One region of the Providencia sp. Marseille-Q8014 genome, then DNA from elsewhere that is predicted to be linked to it. Evidence: predicted binding sites of a transcription regulator. Region 1 holds the regulator's gene; each other region holds the start of a gene.
The links. Region 1 encodes Fur, which represses iron uptake genes when iron is present. Its sites were predicted from a motif close to ATAATAATGAGAACNACTATCAA; they were not measured.
Positions count from the first base shown of each region.

Region 1 (5,492 bases):
CCATGAAGAGGTGATTGAAGCTGCCACTCTCGCCGGTGCCTATGATTTTATCATGTCACTACCCGATAATTTTAATTATCCTGTGTCTGAACGCGGGCTTAATCTATCAGGGGGACAACGTCAACGTATCGCACTCGCTAGAGCACTGTTAACAAAACCCGATATTCTGATCCTTGATGAAGCCACATCGGCGTTAGATTATGACTCAGAGGCCGCAATCATGAAGAATATGCCACTTATTACTAAAGGAAGGACAGTCATCAGTATCGCACATCGCTTAAACACGATTCAGTATGCCGATAGGATTTGTGTTATTCGCAATGGCGAAATTGCCGAAATCGATACCCACCCAAATTTACTACAGAAAAATGGCGTTTATGCCCGTCTGTGGCGGCAGCAGACCCAGTAAATTGTGCTTAATTAGCACCAATAGAATCTAGATTGGTGCTTTTTCAAGCAAATCATTCTTTTTTTTACTATCAATAACTTTCGCTCCATATACGCTATGGTACAAGGGAGTCAGCTAGGGTATCATTGCGCGCTGGATTATTGGTACACGCCCTTTAGCATTAAAAAAATATGGCAAAAGAACAAACTGATCGCACTACCCTTGATTTGTTCGCTGAGGAACGCAGGCCTGGGCGACCTAAAACAAGTCCGCTATCGCGGGATGAACAATTAAGAATTAACAAACGAAACCAACTTAAGCGTGATAAGGTCAAAGGACTACGCCGCGTCGAATTAAAACTCAATGAAGATGCAGTGGCCATATTGAATCAATTGGCTGATGAAAAAAACATGAGCCGTAGTGAGCTAATAGAAGAAATGTTGATGTCACAACTAGCACTGGTCTACGAGCCTTCTGGTGAATGATTTCCTCTTCTAAATCACACAAATTCGACAGATTTATTCACGCTTTTTCGCCAAAATAGGGCCAAAATTCTCGTTATTTTAGTTCAAATTTAGCCCTATCTGGCTTGAACAAACCAGATTGGAAAAACAAGAGGTTATTCACTTTATGGCAGTCATAGGCATTTTCTTCGGTAGTGACACTGGTAATACAGAAAATATTGCCAAGATGATCCAAAAGAGATTAGGCAGTGAGAACGCGGAAGTTCATGATATTGCTAAATGCAGCAAAGAAGATATTGAAGCATTCGATATTCTACTTCTCGGTATCCCAACTTGGTATTACGGCGAAGCTCAATGTGATTGGGATGACTTTTTCCCAACCCTCGAAGAAATTGATTTTGATGGCAAACTTGTCGCGCTATTTGGCTGTGGTGACCAAGAAGACTACGCAGAATACTTCTGTGATGCAATGGGGACCATTCGCGATATTATTGAACCACGTGGCGCTGTCATTGTCGGTCATTGGCCTACAGATGGCTACCATTTTGAAGTGTCTAAAGGTATGGCAGATGATAATCACTTTATCGGCCTTGCTATTGATGAAGACCGCCAGCCTGAGCTGACTGAAGAACGCGTTGATGCATGGGTACAACAAATTTCAGAAGAGATGTCTCTAGCCGAAATTTTGGGCTAAGCTGACGATAGAAATAAAATGAAACTATTATAATAATGAGACAGAGCATGGTTTCTATTTTTTATTTCCATGCCTATAATTGTAAATCAGTTTCGATGACAACTGAGCTTATGTTAAAAATGTCTCATTATTGTTAAATTTATGATTTAAGATACAGGACAAACCCGCATGACAGACAACAACAAAGCATTGAAGAATGCTGGACTCAAAGTCACTCTTCCAAGATTAAAGATATTGGAAGTACTTCAGGAGCCTGAGTGCCATCACGTCAGTGCGGAAGATCTCTATAAAAAACTCATTGATATGGGCGAAGAGATCGGTCTGGCTACGGTATACCGCGTATTGAACCAATTTGATGATGCTGGCATTGTCACACGTCATAACTTTGAAGGCGGTAAATCCGTTTTTGAACTGACTCAACAGCACCACCACGATCATCTGATTTGTTTAGATTGTGGTAAAGTTATCGAATTCTCTGATAAATCCATTGAAGAACGTCAGACCAATATTGCTGCACGCCATGGTATTAAACTCTCTAACCACAGCTTGTACCTATATGGTCACTGTGCTGATGGCGATTGCCGCGAAAATGCGGATGCTCACGAAGCAAAAGAGTAATTTAATGGTTGAAAAACCATTAACATAATTCATAAAAAGGAACGTATTTAGCTCCTTATATATATACTGATAAACCTCATGAATCACATGGGGTTTTCTTTTATTTATCGCTAAATACTGACGCATGTCTTGCGTCAGCTTGCCTTATTTATCAAGAAAAACATCCTGAGTCATCATCTCTCCCATCCTTCTATTTTCCAATCATCGATCTCATGACAAAACAGACGTTAATCAAACAGTCGCATCATTATATTGTATCTATAAACTCAGCTAACTATAAATAGCTAACAGTTTACGATGAACCTGATGGTGCGATTGTCAGGGAAAGGTGTATTAGAAAAGATAAAGCACCTAAGTGCCAATGACGAGATTACTGAGTCTCCTCAAAATACATGTCGTCTGGATATAGAAAAAAGCGGTGTCTATTGAAGCTGAAAGCGTTAATTTCTTGGCAATCATCGTCTATTAAACATACACGAGTACTGTAATAGGCGGTTAAACCTAGCATTTAAAGAGGTGGTACGCTCTGGCACCACCCTCATAGCCTCTCGTTATTTTTGTACCACCGTTTCTACACGACTTGTTCTTGTTCCAGCTGGGTTTTTGGCTCGTACTTTTACATTACCCTTAACCTTTGGAGGCTTTTGTGCTGAATACGTTTGCCAATGGTCGCTATCTGCTAAAGCATATTCAATCACTAAACCTGGATAACTGATATTGGCGAGTAAAAGGCCATTTTCAATTTTCGCACCAGGCACAGGGATACGATAAGCCACCCCTGCTCTATCTAGGCGGGGTAACTCTTTCATACCAACGAGACTCGCAAAACGGCTCCAATCATCTGCCAGTTTTTGCTGTGAAACATAATTGGTTTTACCGCCGATATATTCACGACCTATTTGGTACTGATTTTCCCATTGCGCTTTATGCCATGCCCTTTCAGCTAAAGGCAGGATGCGAGGAAATAGCATGTATTCCGCCTTATCATCCGTCCTTACAGCTTCGCTCCATAGTTGTCCAGAAAGACCATAGACACCTGGCCATGGCTTATCACTTTTCGCACTAAATGAGTTACCATCCCTATCAACGGAAGTTTCCGCATTTTGTGGTAAATTATCAGGCGCAAAAGAAAAGATTTTTTGTTCGTCACTCGCTCGGGTCGCCCAGTAATAGCCACTTTCATTTGGATTGACTTCATAAGGCATATCTAAATACACATAGTCAGGGTTCGAAATGACCACTTGATAACCTTTATTAGCCCAATCATTCGCCGAATCGAATCCTCCCCAATACAGTGTATCCCAGAAGTTAACCCTGACATTATCCGTTGCAAAATCGTTTGCACTAGAAGCATCTTTCAAACCATCCTGCCAAGCTTGCATTGTTGTCACCCCTTTTTGCTGTAAACTTTCACTCACTTGTTTAGCAAAATGGCTGGAGAGATGATCAAAGTCACTCACATCACCTCGCTTGATCAATACCTGACACGCTTCCGATTTCGCCCATGGCTTATCTTCTATTTGTTTATCGATTATGCCTTTGCCCGGTTCGATATTGCCTGCTTTATCTTGGAAACCCGCACCTAAACGAATATTTTTCGCTTCATCACCACCAAAGTGCCATGTTTTTAATGGAACCCCCGCCTCCTTGTGCATTTGCATAACCTCACTGACCACTTTATTAACAAAGTTTTTAGAGGAATCTAAACAAGGATTTAAATAACTGCGTTTATCGTAGAATTGGACAGAGGTTGTTACTGATGTATCCGATGGATCAACTAAGCGGTATTCACTCGCGGCGGCCTCATTGCCAGCCGCTTTTAATTTGTTATAACGAGCTTCCATTGAAACAACGGCGGCACGGGCATGTGCAGGCATATCTATTTCAGGGATGACCTCAATATTACGATCTTTGGCATAGCGTAAAATGTCAATATAGTCATCACGGGTAAAATAGCCGCTTCCCATATTATTATTCTCTGCCCCCGATCCTAACTGCGGTAATAAACACGTTTGTTCATCCAAATCATGACAACGTTGGCTTCCCACCTCTGTAAGCTCAGGTAACCCCGGAATTTCAATTCGCCATCCTTCATCATCGGTTAAGTGAAAGTGGAATTTATTTAATTTATAACGAGACATTTGGTCAATTAAACGTTTAACCATCTGTTTACTATGGAAGTTTCTTCCTACATCTAAAAATACTCCTCGATAATCCATACGAGGTTTATCTTTCACAATCATTGTCGCCACACTAGGCTTATCGGCTTCTGTTACGGCAGAAAGCAGTGATTGCATACCATAGAATAAGCCGACATGGTCATAACCAATAATTTCAGCCTGTTGTGGTGTGATCACTAATTCATATGCACCACTGACTTGATTCTCTGGCGCGAACTGTCTAGGTGCGATCTTCCCGAGTATAGGGAATCCCTGAACATTCTGTTTTAATTTGACCTGTTGTAAATGCTCATTAATGACAGCTAATTCTCCCTGAGTCAGGCCATCAAGTTGTAATTTAACACCGTTGGAAAGATCCGCATTCCCTTCTTGTATCTTAATATCGAGTGGCGTCGGTAAGATTTGTCCTCGTAACTGTTGCTCAGATAATGTTTGCAAAGAAAGATTTTTTTGGTAACGATTTTCGGGGGTCATTAAGACATTATTATCGGCTCCCGTTCTTTTCCAGTTTTTCATTTCAAATGGTGCAACGAACATGGTTGAGTCTTGAGTATCTGTGCTTTTCAAATTACGAGGCCGAGCATCACCCGAGGTCGCATACCAACGAGGCATAAAGTCAGAATAGCTCACTTGCCAATATTCCCCCGTCACTGGCAACACAATTTTTTCATGTGCTTTTATGCCATTAAACTGCTCAGTGGGGGTGATTTTATGCAAATCCCCCGTTAAATGGGTGATAGTAAACTGTGGGTTATCTTGTTTGAGTATTTGCCGAATACTATGAAAATAAAGTGCCCAATCAGCCGATTCAATCGCTTGATCACCATTGGTCAACGTAATATCAACGCGATTACAAGCCGCCCAATCCGCCCCAAGTGCAGCGCAATCCATGCCATGCTCACCTGCTTGGTTATCAACCACATTAATTTTTACATCGATATGACTTAATGCATCAACGATTTGATCCGATGTTTGCTCAGCATTCGCCATCGTAGAAATAAAGGTGGCTGAAATTAATAACGCTAAAGGATGTAAATAATGTCTTTTCATTGTGACCTCAATATTAAATTCAATTTAGCCACTGCCACATAATATTTTTAATAGCAGTGACCGTGCTATCAAAAAATAGTGAATGGCATCATGACCAT
Region 1 covers NZ_CBCOPT010000001.1:2,995,503-3,000,994, forward strand. The annotation lists gene ACWPW6_RS13230 (type I secretion system permease/ATPase) at 1-409, shown strand, start outside; gene ybfE (LexA regulated protein) at 580-873, shown strand; gene fldA (flavodoxin FldA) at 1,019-1,546, shown strand; gene fur (ferric iron uptake transcriptional regulator) at 1,715-2,164, shown strand; gene ACWPW6_RS13250 (beta-N-acetylhexosaminidase) at 2,716-5,394, opposite strand; gene chiP (chitoporin ChiP) at 5,463-5,492, opposite strand, start outside.

Region 2 (5,492 bases), 2.8 Mb from region 1:
ACATTACCCCCACCGATCACAATGTAATCCGGCATAAAGGCTTGATAAAATAAATCCACTATCGTTAGCACACTCTGCCGCCATGTCTCATCCCCAACCGATTCACGATAGTGTTCGCTCACATAATATTCGTAGTCATGTTCTCGATAGGGTAAATGGGCAATTTCCATTGGCTGTAGCTGCTGATTAGCCACTAATGCACTGCCTAACCCAGTACCTAATCCTAAAAACAACATGCTGCCACCTTCATAGCTACCAACAGCTTGCATTGCAGCATCGTTAATCAGACGAATAGGGCACGGGAATGCATTCACTAAATTAAAATCAACCCAACCACGTCCTAAATTAACGGGTTCTTTGAGAATACGATTACCAGAGATAGGGGATGGAAAGCCAATGCTGACGCCATCAAATAAACGCGTATCAATGCATTGGTTGACATCATGAATAAATTGCTCTGGCGTCATAGTGTGACCAGAAACAAATTCGATAGCAGGGGTGTTAGGGGCGGTATACAGTTTGACATGTGTACCACCAACATCAATAACTAAAATTCGTTTGGTTGTGGGAACATCCGAAATTGTAATGACACAAGATGTTTTACTCGTTAAAGACATAGAAAGGTTTCTCCGCTTTGCCAACATAGGCAATGGATGTTGTATTACAGGAAACTCCCGAACCTAAATCGATAACCGCAAGCCGATCTAGGCGAACAACTGTCTTCCTTCTGGTGTTGAAATGACGGTGCCGAAATACGTCCCCGTCAATAATCGATAACAAGATTACATTTTATTTTTTGTCGATAAAAAAAGTATACCTATAAATAGTTTTAATAAAAGTAAAAACGCTTTTAATTAAATAAAACTTAATTATCTTTTTATTTAATTATCATTAAATGACTACTTTTAGTCTTATTTTCAAATAATAAATCACTATTGATAGAATTTAAATAATCATATAAATACCGTCATTTTGCGCTCTTTGTTTTTTATTTTTCATCATCTATGATGATTAGGAAATGGAGATAAGCATTTATATCCAGATTAGAACCTTTTATGAAAAACTCATTCAATGATCGTTAATTATTAAGGTGAAATTATGAAAAAATATTTTATTGTCGGTATTATTGCTGCTTCATTAACGAGCCTTTCCGCCATGGCTGAAGAGAAGAAAAACGATACTAAGCCCCTAAACGAATGGACATGTGAAGAGTTTTTAGCGATCGATGATAACTTTTATCCAACCGCTGTCGGCTTTGGTGAGTTATTAACGAAAAAAGATAAAGTCGAAGATGCCGTGCTAGATGTTGATGGTATTCAAACCCTAACACCTCTCGTGATTGAGGCTTGTAAAAAAGAGACTAAGGCTAATTTTGTTGAGCAAGTTAAAAACGCTAAAAAATAAGTCTTCCTTGTTGGTTGCGTAGCCTTTTGGCTACGCAATACATTCACCATATCACACCCTTTTATGATGGATGTGATTTGGTTTTTCCTATTTCATCATGTTTCCTCATCAGCCAAAATTCACTCTCTTATCCGATGAATATGGCGTAACGCTGATAACGTCATCATTAAGGCAATCAAAACGCCCATTGCCGCAATTAAATAGATACCTCTATAACCCAACGTAGCGACTACCATTCCTGCAAGTGGTCCAGTCACACCGTAAGCAATATCTTGGAATGCAGAATACCCCCCTAATGCGGTACCTCGCATTTGTGGTGCAACAGCTTTAACCACTTCCGTGCCCACCGCGGGATAAATCAAGGAGCAGCCAGCACCTGTTAATGCCGCACCGAATAACGCGATGCCGTATACGGGAGCTAACCACAATGTTATCAGACCAATAAACTCAATTAATAACGAAATTAGCGCAATGCGATAACCATTGACTCTATCCGGTAATCCTCCCCAAAATACGCGCACCAACACAAAAGCACAGCCAAATGCACTCATCGCAAGGCCGGCGTTGCCCCACTGCTCTGACACAAAATAAAGCGAAATAAATGTACCAATCGCCGCAAAACCAATGCCTTTTAGCGCTAATATCATTCCCATTTTCCAGATCTTACGAATGACAGACCAGAAAGGAAGTAAGTTCCCCTGTAAAGGCGTAACAGAACGAACAGACCCATTAATTAGCCAAGAGATACAAGGTAACAGCATGACTATCACCCCCACTGCCATGAATCCATATTGCTGATAAATGATAAGCCCTAATGGCGCGCCAACCGCTAATGAACCATAAATAGCCATTCCGTTCCAAGACATGACTTTTCCAGCATTTTCTGCACCTGCAAGCCTCATTCCCCAAGTTAAGTTACCTGTTAAAAGCTGACTTTCACCTAGACCTAGCACCAAACGTCCAATAATGAGTAAGAGTAGTTGGTAGATTGACGAAACTGGCAACAATATGGCTAGCAGGCAAAATACCCCCGATATGCCACAGGCACTCATACCTTGGAGAGTCGTTCTTTTCGCACCTTTTTGATCGGCTAGGCGCCCTGCATAGCCTCTTGTCAACACCGTTGCTAAAAACTGCACACCGACCACAACCCCTACCCAGACATCGTTAAATCCGAGTTCTTGATGAACGAAAAGCGGAATAACCGTTAAAGGCAAACCGATGGTCATATAAGAAAAAAACATGGAGATAGAAATTCGAAGCAGTGGTATTGGCGAATTTGGCGCGGACGTCGACATCATTAAAGGTTATCCATATTCACAACATCATGTTTATCTCTGACATTAAGTGAGCAAATTAATAATGTCAATTGAGTTTATTTTGGTATTTTACGTTAGCGTTAATTTGAGATCCTTATAAATAACCAATTGAAATTTATTATTTTTATTTATAAATAAAATCACTCTTTTAATTCTATTATCATTAACCTATTCACCATTGTGTAAATACTCAATAACACTGAGGTTACTCTTTATTTATCATTTTACTTCATACCTGTTAATAAACTTTTAATTTTATAGAATCCGCCAATCTCATATTTATTTCTTGTCTATTTCAGTGGTAACATCTGTATAGTTTATGATTATTACTCTCATTTGCATTTGTATTTTACTAGGGGATTTTATGTCTATTCACTGCCACTACACACGTCTAGCAGCCGCGGTTATTGCCGCCATCTCATCTTTTAATGCGCTCGCTCAAGAAGACTCAGATAAAATGATTGTTTCTGCATCTGGTTACTCACAACAGTTACGCGATGCCCCTGCAAGTATTACGGTTATCTCAAAAGAACAACTTCAGAACAAACCGGTACGCGACTTAGCTGATGCAGTTAAAGATGTGGAAGGTGTCAGTATTGTCGGTAGTGCCAATAAGCAAGATATCAATATTCGTGGTTTACCCGGCGAATATACTTTAATACTGGTAGATGGACGCCGCCAAAATAGCCGTGAATCACGCCCAAATGGTAGTGGTGGTTTTGAAGCCGGTTTTATGCCACCAGTGGAAGCGATTGAACGTATTGAAGTGATTCGAGGTCCGATGTCCTCTCTATATGGCTCAGATGCAATGGGTGGCGTTATCAATATCATTACCAAAAAAGTCACTAATGAGTGGCATGGTAATGTCGCCATTGGTGGTATTTTGCAAGAAAACAGCGAAAGCGGCGATTCGACTGATGGCAATTTTTACCTATCAGGGCCGCTGGTCAACGATAAATTAGGCTTACAGCTGTACGGAGGTGGTGACTATCGTCAAGAAGACAAGATTACCGACGGCCATAACAAACGTGATAATCGTAGTCTCACCGCCAAACTAACGTTTACTCCTCTGGATAACCAAACCTTTTTGCTTGAGGCGGGTAGAACCACCCAAGAACGTGACTCGACACCGGGTAAATCACTTGCCGAATATACAATGCGTGGTGAGTCAAAACAGAAAAATACTAAAACAGAGCTCCACAATAACCGAAATCACTTTGCTTTAACCTATAAAGGGGATTGGGATCTCGTTAACACCGAATTAAGTGTTTACCAAGAACAAACTAAACGCCATACCAAGTCAGAAGTCAAAGATAGCGCGGGTGATTACCATTTTGTCTATGAAGCTCGTGTGCCTGAAATCACCAATACTGTTGTCGATGGAAAAGTGGTCGCTTTCCTTCCTGATAATATCATGACTGTCGGTGGACAATTCCAACATGCTAAATTAAAAGACACTTCGGCAACAGGAAAAAAAACAACGGAAGATACGACGCTCAGTGCTGACCAGTATGCCTTCTTTATTGAAGATGAGTTTACGGCAACAGAAAACCTTATCCTGACTGGCGGGTTACGATTAGACCATCATGAATTTTATGGTAACCACTGGAATCCTCGTGGTTATGCTATCTATTATCTCACTGACGAAATCACCATTAAAGGTGGCGTATCACAAGCCTTCCGTGCCCCAACACTACGTGAAGTGAGCCCAAACTATGGAACATCAACCGAAAAAGGGGAAGGGATTATTTATGGTAATAAAGACCTGAAACCAGAAAAAAGCCTGAGTGAAGAGATCAGCATTGCCTATGACCACGAGTCAGGTTTCAATGCGAGCCTTACGCTCTTTAATACTGATTTTAAAAATAAACTCACCAGTTACTACACAGGTGAACCGGATCCAATTACAGGTCTAAAACTCTACACTTATGACAACGTAGGTAAAGCCAATATCAAAGGTGTCGAAGTCGCGACAGGTATTCCTCTAGCAGAAGATTGGAAACTTAGCTTAAACTACACTTATGTTGATTCAGAGCGTAAAAGTGATGATGAAAAGCTAAGCAATGGCATATCTTTGAAAGGCTATCCATTGGATAAGACACCAAAACACACCGCTAATGCCAAACTCGATTGGCAATATAGTGAAGACTTGAATCTATACACTCGTGCACATTATGAAGGTAAGCAAATCTGGGCGGCACAGCGTAATGGCTATACGGCACCGCGCTACCGTAGCGGCTACACTACAATGGATGTAGGCATGACTTATCAGTTACTTAAAAATACCAAGCTCAATTTAGCCGTATTGAATATCGCTAATGAAAAAGGTCCTAAGATTGACACAAATGGTGGCAACTGGGATGTTGAAGATGGACGCCGTTACTGGGCCAACGTCAATGTGAGCTTTTAATTTATTTTAACTATTTTAGGTGGATATCAAGCAAGTTTTCTCCGTCATTTGAGTGCGCGTTGGCGAAGAGCCAAAAAGACAATCAATTAAAGAATATCCTTGCTCGGTATCCGCTTTCATCGATGTTGTTTTCACAAACTATGCTAAATCAATTAATTATTTCGAGTTTATTACTCTCAATCAGCTTAATAACACCCGCCGCTGCTCGTCCATCGCAAAAGATCCCCGAGTTAGATGAGCAAGTGAGTCAGTTTTATGCTGTTCAGCATCATGACATGACCAACGAAAAGCGTCGCTATCGAATTTTTAGCGCAGTTCCTCATTCCGCTGGAACAACAAGGCCTATTTTGTATATGCTT
Region 2 covers NZ_CBCOPT010000001.1:211,042-216,533, reverse strand. The annotation lists gene ACWPW6_RS00945 (ROK family protein) at 1-617, opposite strand, end outside; gene hdeA (acid-activated periplasmic chaperone HdeA) at 1,099-1,404, shown strand; gene ACWPW6_RS00935 (MFS transporter) at 1,524-2,702, opposite strand; gene ACWPW6_RS00930 (TonB-dependent receptor domain-containing protein) at 3,088-5,133, shown strand; gene ACWPW6_RS00925 (alpha/beta hydrolase) at 5,193-5,492, shown strand, end outside.
Region 2: a site for Fur is predicted at 3,043-3,065, ahead of ACWPW6_RS00930 (TonB-dependent receptor domain-containing protein). Genes of this name have one in related genera too.

Region 3 (5,492 bases), 1.9 Mb from region 1:
TGGATATTCCTGTGTTTATGATCATCAAGACAGAAAAAGGTTTCGAAGAGCGTTACACTAAGGCATTCGAGCCATTTTTACAGAAAAAGCAGTAATTAGGAGGGTGTAAGAATGCTAAATGTTTTTATTGCAGCTTTCGTCCTGTTCCTACTGGCATTTCTCGGTATGTCACTTGGGTACATTATTAAGCGCAAGAGCATTCAAGGTAGCTGTGGTGGATTAAGCAGCATTGGTGTTGAAAAAGTGTGTGATTGCCCAGAGCCTTGTGATGCACGTAAGAAGCGTATGGCACGGGAAGAGGCTCGCCAAAAGGCACTTGAAAAACACCGTATTATTTAAAATCTGATAAGTATAATGATGGCCTTAGCTGTGAACTGTCACAGTTAAGGCTTATTTTTTATTTAGAGGCTATGCATTAGAGTTGATGCTCATAGCGTTAGGCTACTTTGATAAAGCAAGTTAAGAACTACTTACTGATTGCGTCTTTAAAGCTTTTAGGGGAATCAACCATCACCGCATCTGCGCCAATGTCTTTGGCTAATTGATAATCTTCCATACTATTGACACCAAATAGAACAATATGGGCTTGGCCATTTTTTCTAAAACAATCAATAGCTTCTTTATCCCATGATAATGTGGCAGGTGAGCGAGCCTCGCCTAATGTGTATTTCTCCACGACCTCGACTTTACGGTGTAATTCAAAGCCATACCAACGTGATTTAGATTGTCTATCGGTGGGGGCTGAACAATGATGATTCATAGCGCTATTAGCTAAGATGGTGCGTGTTTCATCACGGCCTTCAAAGGTATTAATTTTATCGGAGCGTTTGGTTAAGGCTTTGATGAATGCATCATTAGTTGAATAAAAGCGCGTATTTTTAAACGCATTATTTTTTTCAAGTAATGCATAAATAATATCGGCTTGCGTGGTTGGGTCTGCATCAGGGGATTTTAAATCAACATAAAATTGCGTATTAGGGTATTTTTTTAATACGGATTCGAGTGTTGGGATCGTTGTTTGTAGTATGGGTAATTGACGATGATGTTTTTTGTTAAATTGCTCAGCGGCATTGAATGTGGCGAGTTGTTGTGCGGTGTACTGAGATATTAGCCCCTTTTGCGCGGTTAAGGCTTCTAAGTTACTTGGCCTATATAAAACAACGTGTTTATCTTTGGTCAGTTGGGCGGTTATCCAAATGATGTCAGCATTATTTTGTTTGGCGAGCTCAATTGCGTAAAGCGTATTCTCAGGCGCATCCGCAGTACCTGCCCGATGAGCAACAATTTGTAGCGAGTGGGCGAAACAACTTTGGCTGGAAAGAATTAACAAACCAGCGAATATCCCTTTTTTAATATATGGTGTTGTTATTTTTATCATATGTATTACCTGTAATAATTATCTCAATAAGTTAAATTGAATTCAGCGAACCCTTTTTGTAATACTTTTCTGGCTTCTTGTAAGTAGTACTTGATTGAATTAGGACTAACTTTTAATTGCGCCGCAATCTGTTGGTAGGTCATTCCTTCAAATTGGGCTAGCCGATAGGCTTGCTCAATGATTGTCGGTAGCTTAGCAAGTTGTTCAAACATGCGTTGCAACTGCTCCTCTAGTACCAATTGTGTTTCCAAGTGCCACTCAGGCTCAGGCTCCACCAGCAGATTGAGATATTTAGCTTCTATGTGTTGTCGACGATAAAAATTGGCAATATTGCGTTGTGCCAGCGTGTACATAAATGCTTTTGGAAAGTGTAGAGTTTGGCAGCGATTTGTTTCAATCGTATGAACAAAGACATCTTGTAAAATTTCACTTGCGATATCGTCGTTAGGGGTGCGAGCAAGAATATACCTAAGGAGATCAGGGGCATATTGCTGAAAGAGACGCTGTTCTTCTATTCGTGAGGTACTATTAGTAGAGAAAATTGGTGTAGTCATAAATAAAAATAATAATTATTATCATTTTTATTTTAAAGTCAATTATGGACCCTCAAAAAAGAGAGTCCATCCGCGATATTAAAAATATTTGGTGATACTTAAACGTACATCTCGACCCACACCGGATACGGATTCGCCAAGATATGGATAATAATCTTGATCGAAAAGGTTAGTTGCAGTAACTCTGATCTCTGTATCAGAAATAAATTCAGGATTCCACTGCGCAAATGCGCCATACAGCGCATAGCCTTTGGATTTTGGGTATCCCCATGAGTCGGCTTTAGGGTCTCTATCTGCGGGTGAACGGACTTGATGTCCGACAAAGTCACCTGTTACACCAAAATGAGTATGCCATTGCGGTAATTTGTAACCTAACATGACATGTAAGGTATCGGGTGGAATTTCACCTATCCATGTTTTTTGTCCAAACCAGGGGTCACGAGGAGAGGCATCACGTTCACCTTTGATTGTGGAATAGGCCATTTTACCGAAAAGATTAGGACTATCATAAAATAGCTCAATCTCTAAGCCTTCAATGGTGTAGCCGGGTAAATTACGATAGTTCGAAAGGGGTCTCTCGCAATCGCCTATACCGTATTTTTTTGCCTCACAATATTCACCACGGCGACGAAATATCTCATCTTTTCCTCTATTACGAAATAGCGTGGTACGTATTTGTAACTGGTCATCCGCTTGTATGACTTGGTCGAAGTCGACGATTGCACCCAAACGAATTCCATGCATACGTTCTTTACCTAGATTGCGGCTGCTGCCGGTTAAGCTGCTATTAGCGAATTGCACTTCATACTGTTCATCAATAACAGGTGCACGCCATGTACGGCTAATATCACCAAAAAGCGTGAGGTTAGGTGTTGTTTTCCAAAGGAGCCCCAAATGAGGCGAGATACCACTATAAGTGACGGAACGATAATCATGGCCGATGAGAGGGTCTTGCTCCATATAGGTTGCAGCTAAATTACCTTTACCCTTGTTGGTAACATAATCGTAGCGTACGCCCGGAGTGATTGTTAGCCTATTCCAAGTTATTGCATCTTGGATATATGCGCTGGTGGTTTCCTGGACTCCAGCAGGCATAAATTGCGGTTGAAAATAACCGTAATTATATTCAGGCTTATTGGCTTTTCCTGCATCGAACATCAAAATGCCACGATCATTCTTATGCCATCTTGCACCAATGGTAACTTGGTGTTCTAACCTCCCCGTATCGAAGACACTTTCATTATGAATATCAAAGAGTTGATCTGTATAGTTAACCCAGCTTTTATTACCTAGGCTGGACGTTAAGAATTTAGACGCATTTTCTGGTCTAGTGTCATGCTGCTTGGTTTTTGACCATGCGTATGTGGCTGTTAGATTGATCAAATCACTATTTTCAGGGATAAAATTCCACTTCACGCTGTAGTTTTGATCTTGCTGATCTCGCTGTACCAATTTACGTTTGATCGCACCATCAAAGCCATATTGGTCGATCTCTCTTTGTGTTGGTGTGCTCAGTTCATCTCGTTTTGCAGCCCAAGGCACTAAGTTATCCGATTCTGAGCGCATTGCAGATAAACTGAGAGTGTGCTGGTCATTGAGGTAAATATTGCTTTTAATTAAATAAGATAATTGATCTGATTGAGAAAAACCGAATCGGCTCCCATCAGGACGACGTAAATCATCCCCTTTTCTTTTGCTGACATACAATAAGCCATCGGCAATCCCATTAAGCGTTTTGCCATATAAGGCTGAACTATAAATATTTTGACGGTCGTTGGTGTGATAGCTGTATTTAAACATCGCTCCGAAATGCTGTCCTGTCCGTAACAGGTCTTCAGGATCTTTGGTGGTGATTTTGACGGTTCCACCAAAGCCGCCATTGCCGTCCATAATGTTATGTGGACCTTTATCAACATCGATACGTTTGATGAGTTCAGGTTCGATAAACACTGAACCTTGGCGGTATTTTTCAAAGCCCTTGGGCGCATCATCAAGAGTGACTTTAACGTCTTCCATATCTCCCATCCCCCAAATATTGAGTGTTTGCCCTCCAGGGCGAGGGGAACCGGATGATGAGACTCCCGGTAACTGATCGACTAGCTCGGCCAGATTATTGGCTTGGGTACGTTCGATATCTTTTAATTTAAGCACTGAGCTGCCTGCGCCAACACTTGAATTTAAATGACCAACAACAGATAGGGCTGGAAATTGAATGGGTTGATCTTGTTCTTGTTTGTGCGATGCCTCAAGAACGGTTTCTGCTCCGTCGGCAGAGGCTGCTGTGGTAGCGATCAGTAAACTCGCAAAGGAGAGACGATTGAGCCTAGACAAAAAGGCACGTGTTGGTTTATCTATTTTTACTTGCTGAGTGGAATTTTTATTCATTATATTCTCGATAATTCACCATTCTTATCAATATCTACTATTAGTCGTTTGAGAACGTTTTTCCGGTAATGAAAATGATAATTATTTTTATATTGACGGTTTTTTTGAGGAATAATTGCACACCTAATAAATAAACTGTATATTTAAACAGTATCTATTCGGTGAGATTGTAATGCGTAAAATAATTCATATTGATATGGACTGCTTTTATGCCGCAATAGAAATGCGTGACGACCCTAGTCTACGTAATGTTCCTATTGCCGTAGGGGGGAGTGCTGAGCGTCGTGGTGTAATTAGTACAGCCAACTATGAGGCAAGGCGCTACGGTGTACATAGTGCCATGTCAACAGCGGTTGCATTAAGGTTATGTCCCCATCTAAAAGTTCTACCGGGTAGGATGGCTCTCTATAAAGAAACGTCTTTGCATATCCATAAAATTTTTTCTCGTTATACCGATTTAATTGAACCCCTGTCATGGGATGAAGCCTATTTAGATGTGACAGATAGCCAATACTGTCATGGCTCAGCAACACTGATTGCTCAGGCTATTCGTCAGCAAATTTTTGATGAGCTACAGCTGACTGCTTCAGCAGGGATCGCACCAATAAAATTTTTAGCCAAAATTGCTTCGGATTTAAATAAACCCAATGGGCAGTTTGTCATCACACCTCAACGTTTACCGGAGTTTGTGTTGTCATTACCGTTGAAAAAAATTCCGGGGGTTGGCAAAGTCACGGCGCAAAAGTTATCAGATATGGGATTGGAAACGTGTGCGGATGTGCAACATTATGATGCTGTCACTTTAATTAAAGCGATGGGGAAGTTTGGGCAGGTCTTATGGGAACGCTGCCATGGTATTGATGAACGGCCCGTTAATCCTGATAGATTGCGTAAATCTGTGGGGGTTGAACGGACTCTGGTGAAGGATATTTATCACTGGGAGGAGTGTTTGCCATTATTGGATAAGTTATATGAAGAGTTGGAAATCAGGCTGACAAAAGTAAAACCTGACCGGCGTATTGCACGCCAAGGCGTAAAAATAAAATTTAATGATTTCCAGCAAACAACTCAGGAACATATTTATCCAATACTCGATAAGCAAGACCTTGTACTTTTGGCTAAACAGGTTTGGGAAAATCGTCGCGAAAATCGAGGGGTTAGGCTGGTTGGTTTGC
Region 3 covers NZ_CBCOPT010000001.1:1,054,907-1,060,398, forward strand. The annotation lists gene ACWPW6_RS04550 (FAD:protein FMN transferase) at 1-95, shown strand, start outside; gene nqrM ((Na+)-NQR maturation NqrM) at 112-339, shown strand; gene ACWPW6_RS04560 (glycerophosphodiester phosphodiesterase family protein) at 467-1,378, opposite strand; gene ACWPW6_RS04565 (RNA polymerase sigma factor) at 1,402-1,932, opposite strand; gene ACWPW6_RS04570 (TonB-dependent hemoglobin/transferrin/lactoferrin family receptor) at 2,011-4,317, opposite strand; gene dinB (DNA polymerase IV) at 4,490-5,492, shown strand, end outside.
Region 3: a site for Fur is predicted at 4,386-4,408, ahead of ACWPW6_RS04570 (TonB-dependent hemoglobin/transferrin/lactoferrin family receptor). Genes of this name have one in related genera too.

Region 4 (5,492 bases), 2.9 Mb from region 1:
CGACAATAACGACGGCAATGTGGTAATTCAAACCAAACAATAGTTCAATCAGTTTTCCTGCACCAACCATCTGAGCAATAAGGTAAAGTGCAACAACGACCAGTGAACCGACAGCAGATAAAATCCGTATTGGTCTTTGTTTTAGTCGATATGAGGCTACGTCAGCAAAAGTATAACGACCGAGGTTACGTAAGCGCTCAGCAATGAGAAACAGAATAATTGGCCAACCGATTAAGAAACCGATGGAATAGATTAATCCATCATAGCCTGAGGTATACACAAGCGCAGAAATGCCTAAGAAGGATGCGGCGGACATAAAGTCACCCGCGATAGCCATACCATTTTGGAAACCGGTAATTTTACCGCCAGCAGTATAGTAATCCGAACGAGAGCGAGTTCTTTTTGATGCCCAATAAGTGATATAGAGGGTGAATCCAACGAATAACAAGAACATGATAATGGCTTGGATATTCACAGGCTGTCGCTCAACATCGCCTGTCAGCGCATCTGAGAATGCGGCTGAAGAGGCAAAAAGTAGGATAAGGGGAATAATTTTTATCATTTTTGCACCTCTTTTAGGATTTCAGCCGTTAAGCGGTCATATTCACCATTTGCCCGAATAACATATAGGCCAGTTAACAGGAAAGAGATGACGATGAGCCCTACACCAACAGGTATACCTCGCGTGATATAAGAGCCTTCGGTGATAGGTGTTCCAAGCCAACTTGGGTTAAATGCAATAAGAAAGATAAAACCGACATACAATATTAGTGTGATAGCTGACAACAACCATGAAAATCGACCACGTTTCCTTACCAATTCTTTAAAACGAGGGTTATTCTCTACCTCTTGATAAGCAGTAGCATTCATCAGAGTTCTCCTCTGTTATCGTCTTATTGGAATGTATGTAAGGTCGCCATAAAGGCGACCCTCAGGCTTATGACATACTCATTGATTGTTTTTCTTCGAGTAGTTTTTCGACAACACCTGGATCTGCCAGTGTGGAGGTATCTCCTAAGTTACTGGTATCACCGGATGCGATTTTACGTAGGATACGGCGCATGATCTTACCGGAGCGGGTTTTCGGAAGCGAATCCGTCCAGTGTAGAACATCTGGCGTCGCGATTGGGCCGATTTCTTTACGTACCCAGTTACGGACTTCGGTATACAGCTCTGGTGAAGGTTCTTCCCCTGAAATTAAGGTGACATAAGCGTAGATCGCTTGCCCCTTAATGTTATGTGGGATGCCGACAACGGCAGCTTCTGCAATTTTCGGGTGTGCGACTAATGCCGATTCAATTTCAGCGGTACCTAAGCGGTGACCAGAAATATTCAATACATCATCTACACGACCGGTGATCCAGAAATAGCCGTCTTCATCTCGACGAGCCCCATCACCACTAAAATACATACCTTTAAACGTTGAAAAATAGGTTTGTTCAAAGCGCTCATGGTCACCATATAAGGTACGAGCTTGGCCAGGCCATGAGTCAACAATAACTAGGTTACCTTCTGTCGCACCTTCTAGCGGTTCTCCTAGGTTATCGACAAGAGCAGGACGAACACCAAAGAATGGTAATGTTGCTGAGCCAGGTTTTAGCATTGTTGCACCCGGAAGCGGAGTGATCATAAAGCCACCCGTTTCGGTCTGCCACCATGTATCAACGATTGGACAGCGGCTATCACCAATTTTCTTATAGAACCATTCCCAAGCTTCTGGGTTGATAGGTTCGCCTACAGACCCAAGGATACGCAATGAACGACGATGAGTGCCTTCAATAGCTTTATCGCCTTCAGCCATGAGAGCACGGATAGCGGTTGGAGCAGTATAAAGAATATTAACGCTGTGTTTATCAACTACTTGGCTCATACGGTTTACAGCAGGGTAGTTAGGTACACCTTCAAACATCAAGGTTTTTGCACCATTAGATAATGGACCATATAGCAGGTAGCTATGGCCTGTTACCCAACCTACATCGGCAGTACACCAATAAACCTCACCAGGGTGATAGTCGAAAGTATATTTAAACGTCAGTGTTGCATAGACTAAATAGCCGCCTGTTGTATGCAGAACCCCTTTAGGTTTACCTGTTGAACCCGAGGTATACAGAATAAATAGCGGGTCTTCGGCATTCATTTCTTCAGGTGGACAGTCTGCACTGACACCTTTCGTTACGTCATGCCACCATAGATCACGCCCTTCTACCCAACTCGGTACATTTCCGGTACGACGGTAGACAATCACGTTTTCAACGGTTGTGACGTTTGGATTGGTTAATGCATCGTCAACGTTTTTCTTCAGCGGTATAGCGCGATCAGCACGTAAGCCTTCATCCGCTGTAATGATGAGTTTTGCCTTACAGTCGATAACACGGCCTGATACCGCTTCTGGGGAGAAGCCTGCAAAAATAACCGTATGAATTGCACCAATGCGAGCACAAGCGAGCATGGCGACTGCGGCTTCAACGACCATCGGCATGTAAATAGCGACCACATCGCCTTTACGAATACCTTGCTGTTTCAACACATTAGCGAACTGACTTACATCATGATGCAGTTCTCGATAAGTGATATTTTTTGATTGGGAGGGGTCATCACCCTCCCAAATGATGGCGGTCTGATCGCCTTTATCTGCCAGATGGCGATCTAAACAGTTAGCGCTTAAGTTAAGGGTGCCATCTTCAAACCAGCGAATGCTGATATGGCCAGGATCGAAGGAGGTGTTTTTTACTCGGGTATACGGCTTAATCCAATCAACAACCTTCCCTTTCTCTCCCCAAAACTTTTCTGGGTCTTGAATAGAGAGTTGATACTCATTGTTGTACTGTTGCTCGTTTATCAGGGCATTTTCTGCAATTTCAGCAGGAACGGGATGCTTAGTTATTTGAGTCATATTTTTATCTCCTTGCAGATGTTAATACTATGTCAAAAAATGGTTAACTAAAGCAGGAAATATAAATTTGTTTTTCTTTTGAGTGGGAGATCACGTATTAATTGTAATGAATTTAACAGGATTATCATTTGATGCGAAATCGCCAATTGGATTAATCATCTAATTATATGTGAAAAGGTAAAATTAAAGAAAAACAAAGTAGGGTGATATTGGTATTAGTTGCTAAATAAATCACCAATGATAGTTGATGAGAAAGACCATATAAATATCATGGGTTTGATAATGATTTTCATTAACAGTAAAATAACTATAATTAAGATTGATTCACAAGGTGTGAAGTTTATGAAGTGTATACCCTATGTGTCTTGGTACTGAGTGAGAGATATGGTACTGAGTGAGAGATATAGAGGTATATGTCAACAAGTCACTGGAGACAAATACAATGAGCTATACATTACCTGCTTTACCTTATGCTTATGATGCGTTGGAACCACATTTTGATAAGCAAACCATGGAAATCCATCATACTAAGCATCATCAAACGTATGTGAACAACACTAATGCTGCGTTAGAAAAATTACCGGAACTCGCTAACTTAGACATCGACGATCTGATCCAACAATTGGATAAAGTTCCTGCTGATCAACGTACTTTTGTTCGCAACAATGCTGGTGGGCACTCAAACCATACTTTGTTCTGGAAAGGCCTGAAATTAGGTACTGAGCTTGGTGGCGAGCTGAAAGCGGCTATTGAGCGTGATTTTGGTAGTGTTGATGCATTCAAAGAGCAGTTTGAAAAAGCAGCTGCTTCTCGTTTCGGTTCCGGTTGGGCATGGCTAGTACTGAAAGATGACGGCAAACTGGCTATCGTTTCTACCGCTAACCAAGATAGCCCTCTGATGGGTGAAGCCATTTCTGGTACTTCAGGCTACCCAATCATTGGTCTGGATGTATGGGAACACGCTTATTACCTGAAATTCCAAAACCGTCGCCCTGACTACATCAAAGCATTTTGGTCTGTAGTGAACTGGGATGAAGCGGCTAAACGCTTCGCTGAGAAAACCAAATAATTTACTTATTTGATTCACGACTTATCTGGCGTAGCTCTTTATTTTAAGGGCTGCGCCTTTTTGTTTTTTAGCCTCTTCTTTTCCCTACCAATCTCAGTATTGTCTCGTTTTAATTTTTTTTGTTTTATTCATAATCAGTCTCATCAATACGGCTAATATATTGATATTCTATTTCATCTGGTGTCTATAAAGTGAATGGCGGATAATGATAAATAAAGAACATAAAGGAAATGAAATGGCGAATGATATGGTAATGGGAATCGACCTTGGTACTAGTAATAGTGCTGTCAGTTTGTGGATTGAGGGAAGAGCCGTTTTAATACCGAATAAGCAAGGCGATGTTTTGACTCCGTCAGTTATCGGCCTTGATGATAATGAACAGATATTGGTCGGTAAATCAGCTCAGAAACGTTTGCAAAGCCATCCCCATCTCACTCAAGCCAGTTTTAAACGCTTTATGGGCACTAACGCGGAATTATCACTAGGCACTCAAACTTTTCGAGCCGAAGAGCTCTCTGCATTATTGCTACGTCAATTAAAAGAAGATGTTGAAGCCTGGCTTGGCTATGCCGTTAAGGATGCGGTGATTACGGTTCCTGCCTATTTTAATGATGTGCAACGACGTGCAGTGAAAACAGCAGGACAATTGGCTGGGCTCAATGTTTTAAGGTTATTGAATGAGCCTACTGCGGCATCCCTTGCTTTTGGTCTTCTTGAAAATAAAGAACATAAATATCTCACATTTGACCTCGGTGGTGGCACGTTTGATGTTTCAATCATTGATATGTTTGAAGGTGTGATTGAAGTCTGTGCGAGTAGTGGTGATGTTCGACTAGGCGGAGATGATTTCAGTGAAGAAATTTATCAATGGATGTTAAAACAGCATCCCGCCCTTAAAGAAGTCCAAGCTGAGATACGCGCTCCCTTACTTGAACAAGCCGAAGCATTAAAAATAGCGCTGAGCAAAGGCGGAGAAGCCTCCGTCTCTTTACGTTGGAATGAACAAGATTGGCATTGGACGATGACGGAGCAAATGCTAACGACATGTTGTCAGTCATTATTAACTCGTTTACAGCAACCTATCTTACAAGCCTTGCATGATTCACGTTTCACCCTTAATGACCTCGATGATATTTTGCTCGTGGGAGGTGCAACCCGCATGCCTCTGATCCGACAAACTGTCGCTCGTCTATTTGGTCGTTTTCCTCGTCATGACCTCAATCCTGATGAAGCAGTTGCGTTGGGGGCGGGAGTTCAAGCAGGTATGGTGATGGCTGATACCGCTCTTGATGATGTTATTTTAACCGATGTGATGCCATTTTCTTTGGGTATTGAAACGTCAAAAAGAAATGGAGCCTATTATGAGTCAGGTTATTTTTTACCTTTAATTGAGCGAAATACCTTCTTACCTGTGAGCAAGATGCAAACCGTTAGCACGGTTGAAGATAACCAAAAAATTATTCTATTAAAGATTTATCAAGGGGAAGCGCGTCGTGTCCAAGATAACGTCTTTTTGGGTGAAATGACGAT
Region 4 covers NZ_CBCOPT010000001.1:70,682-76,173, forward strand. The annotation lists gene actP (cation/acetate symporter ActP) at 1-562, opposite strand, end outside; gene ACWPW6_RS00290 (DUF485 domain-containing protein) at 559-870, opposite strand; gene acs (acetate--CoA ligase) at 938-2,893, opposite strand; gene sodA (superoxide dismutase [Mn]) at 3,336-3,962, shown strand; gene ACWPW6_RS00305 (Hsp70 family protein) at 4,198-5,492, shown strand, end outside.
Region 4: a site for Fur is predicted at 3,170-3,192, ahead of sodA (superoxide dismutase [Mn]). Genes of this name have one in related genera too.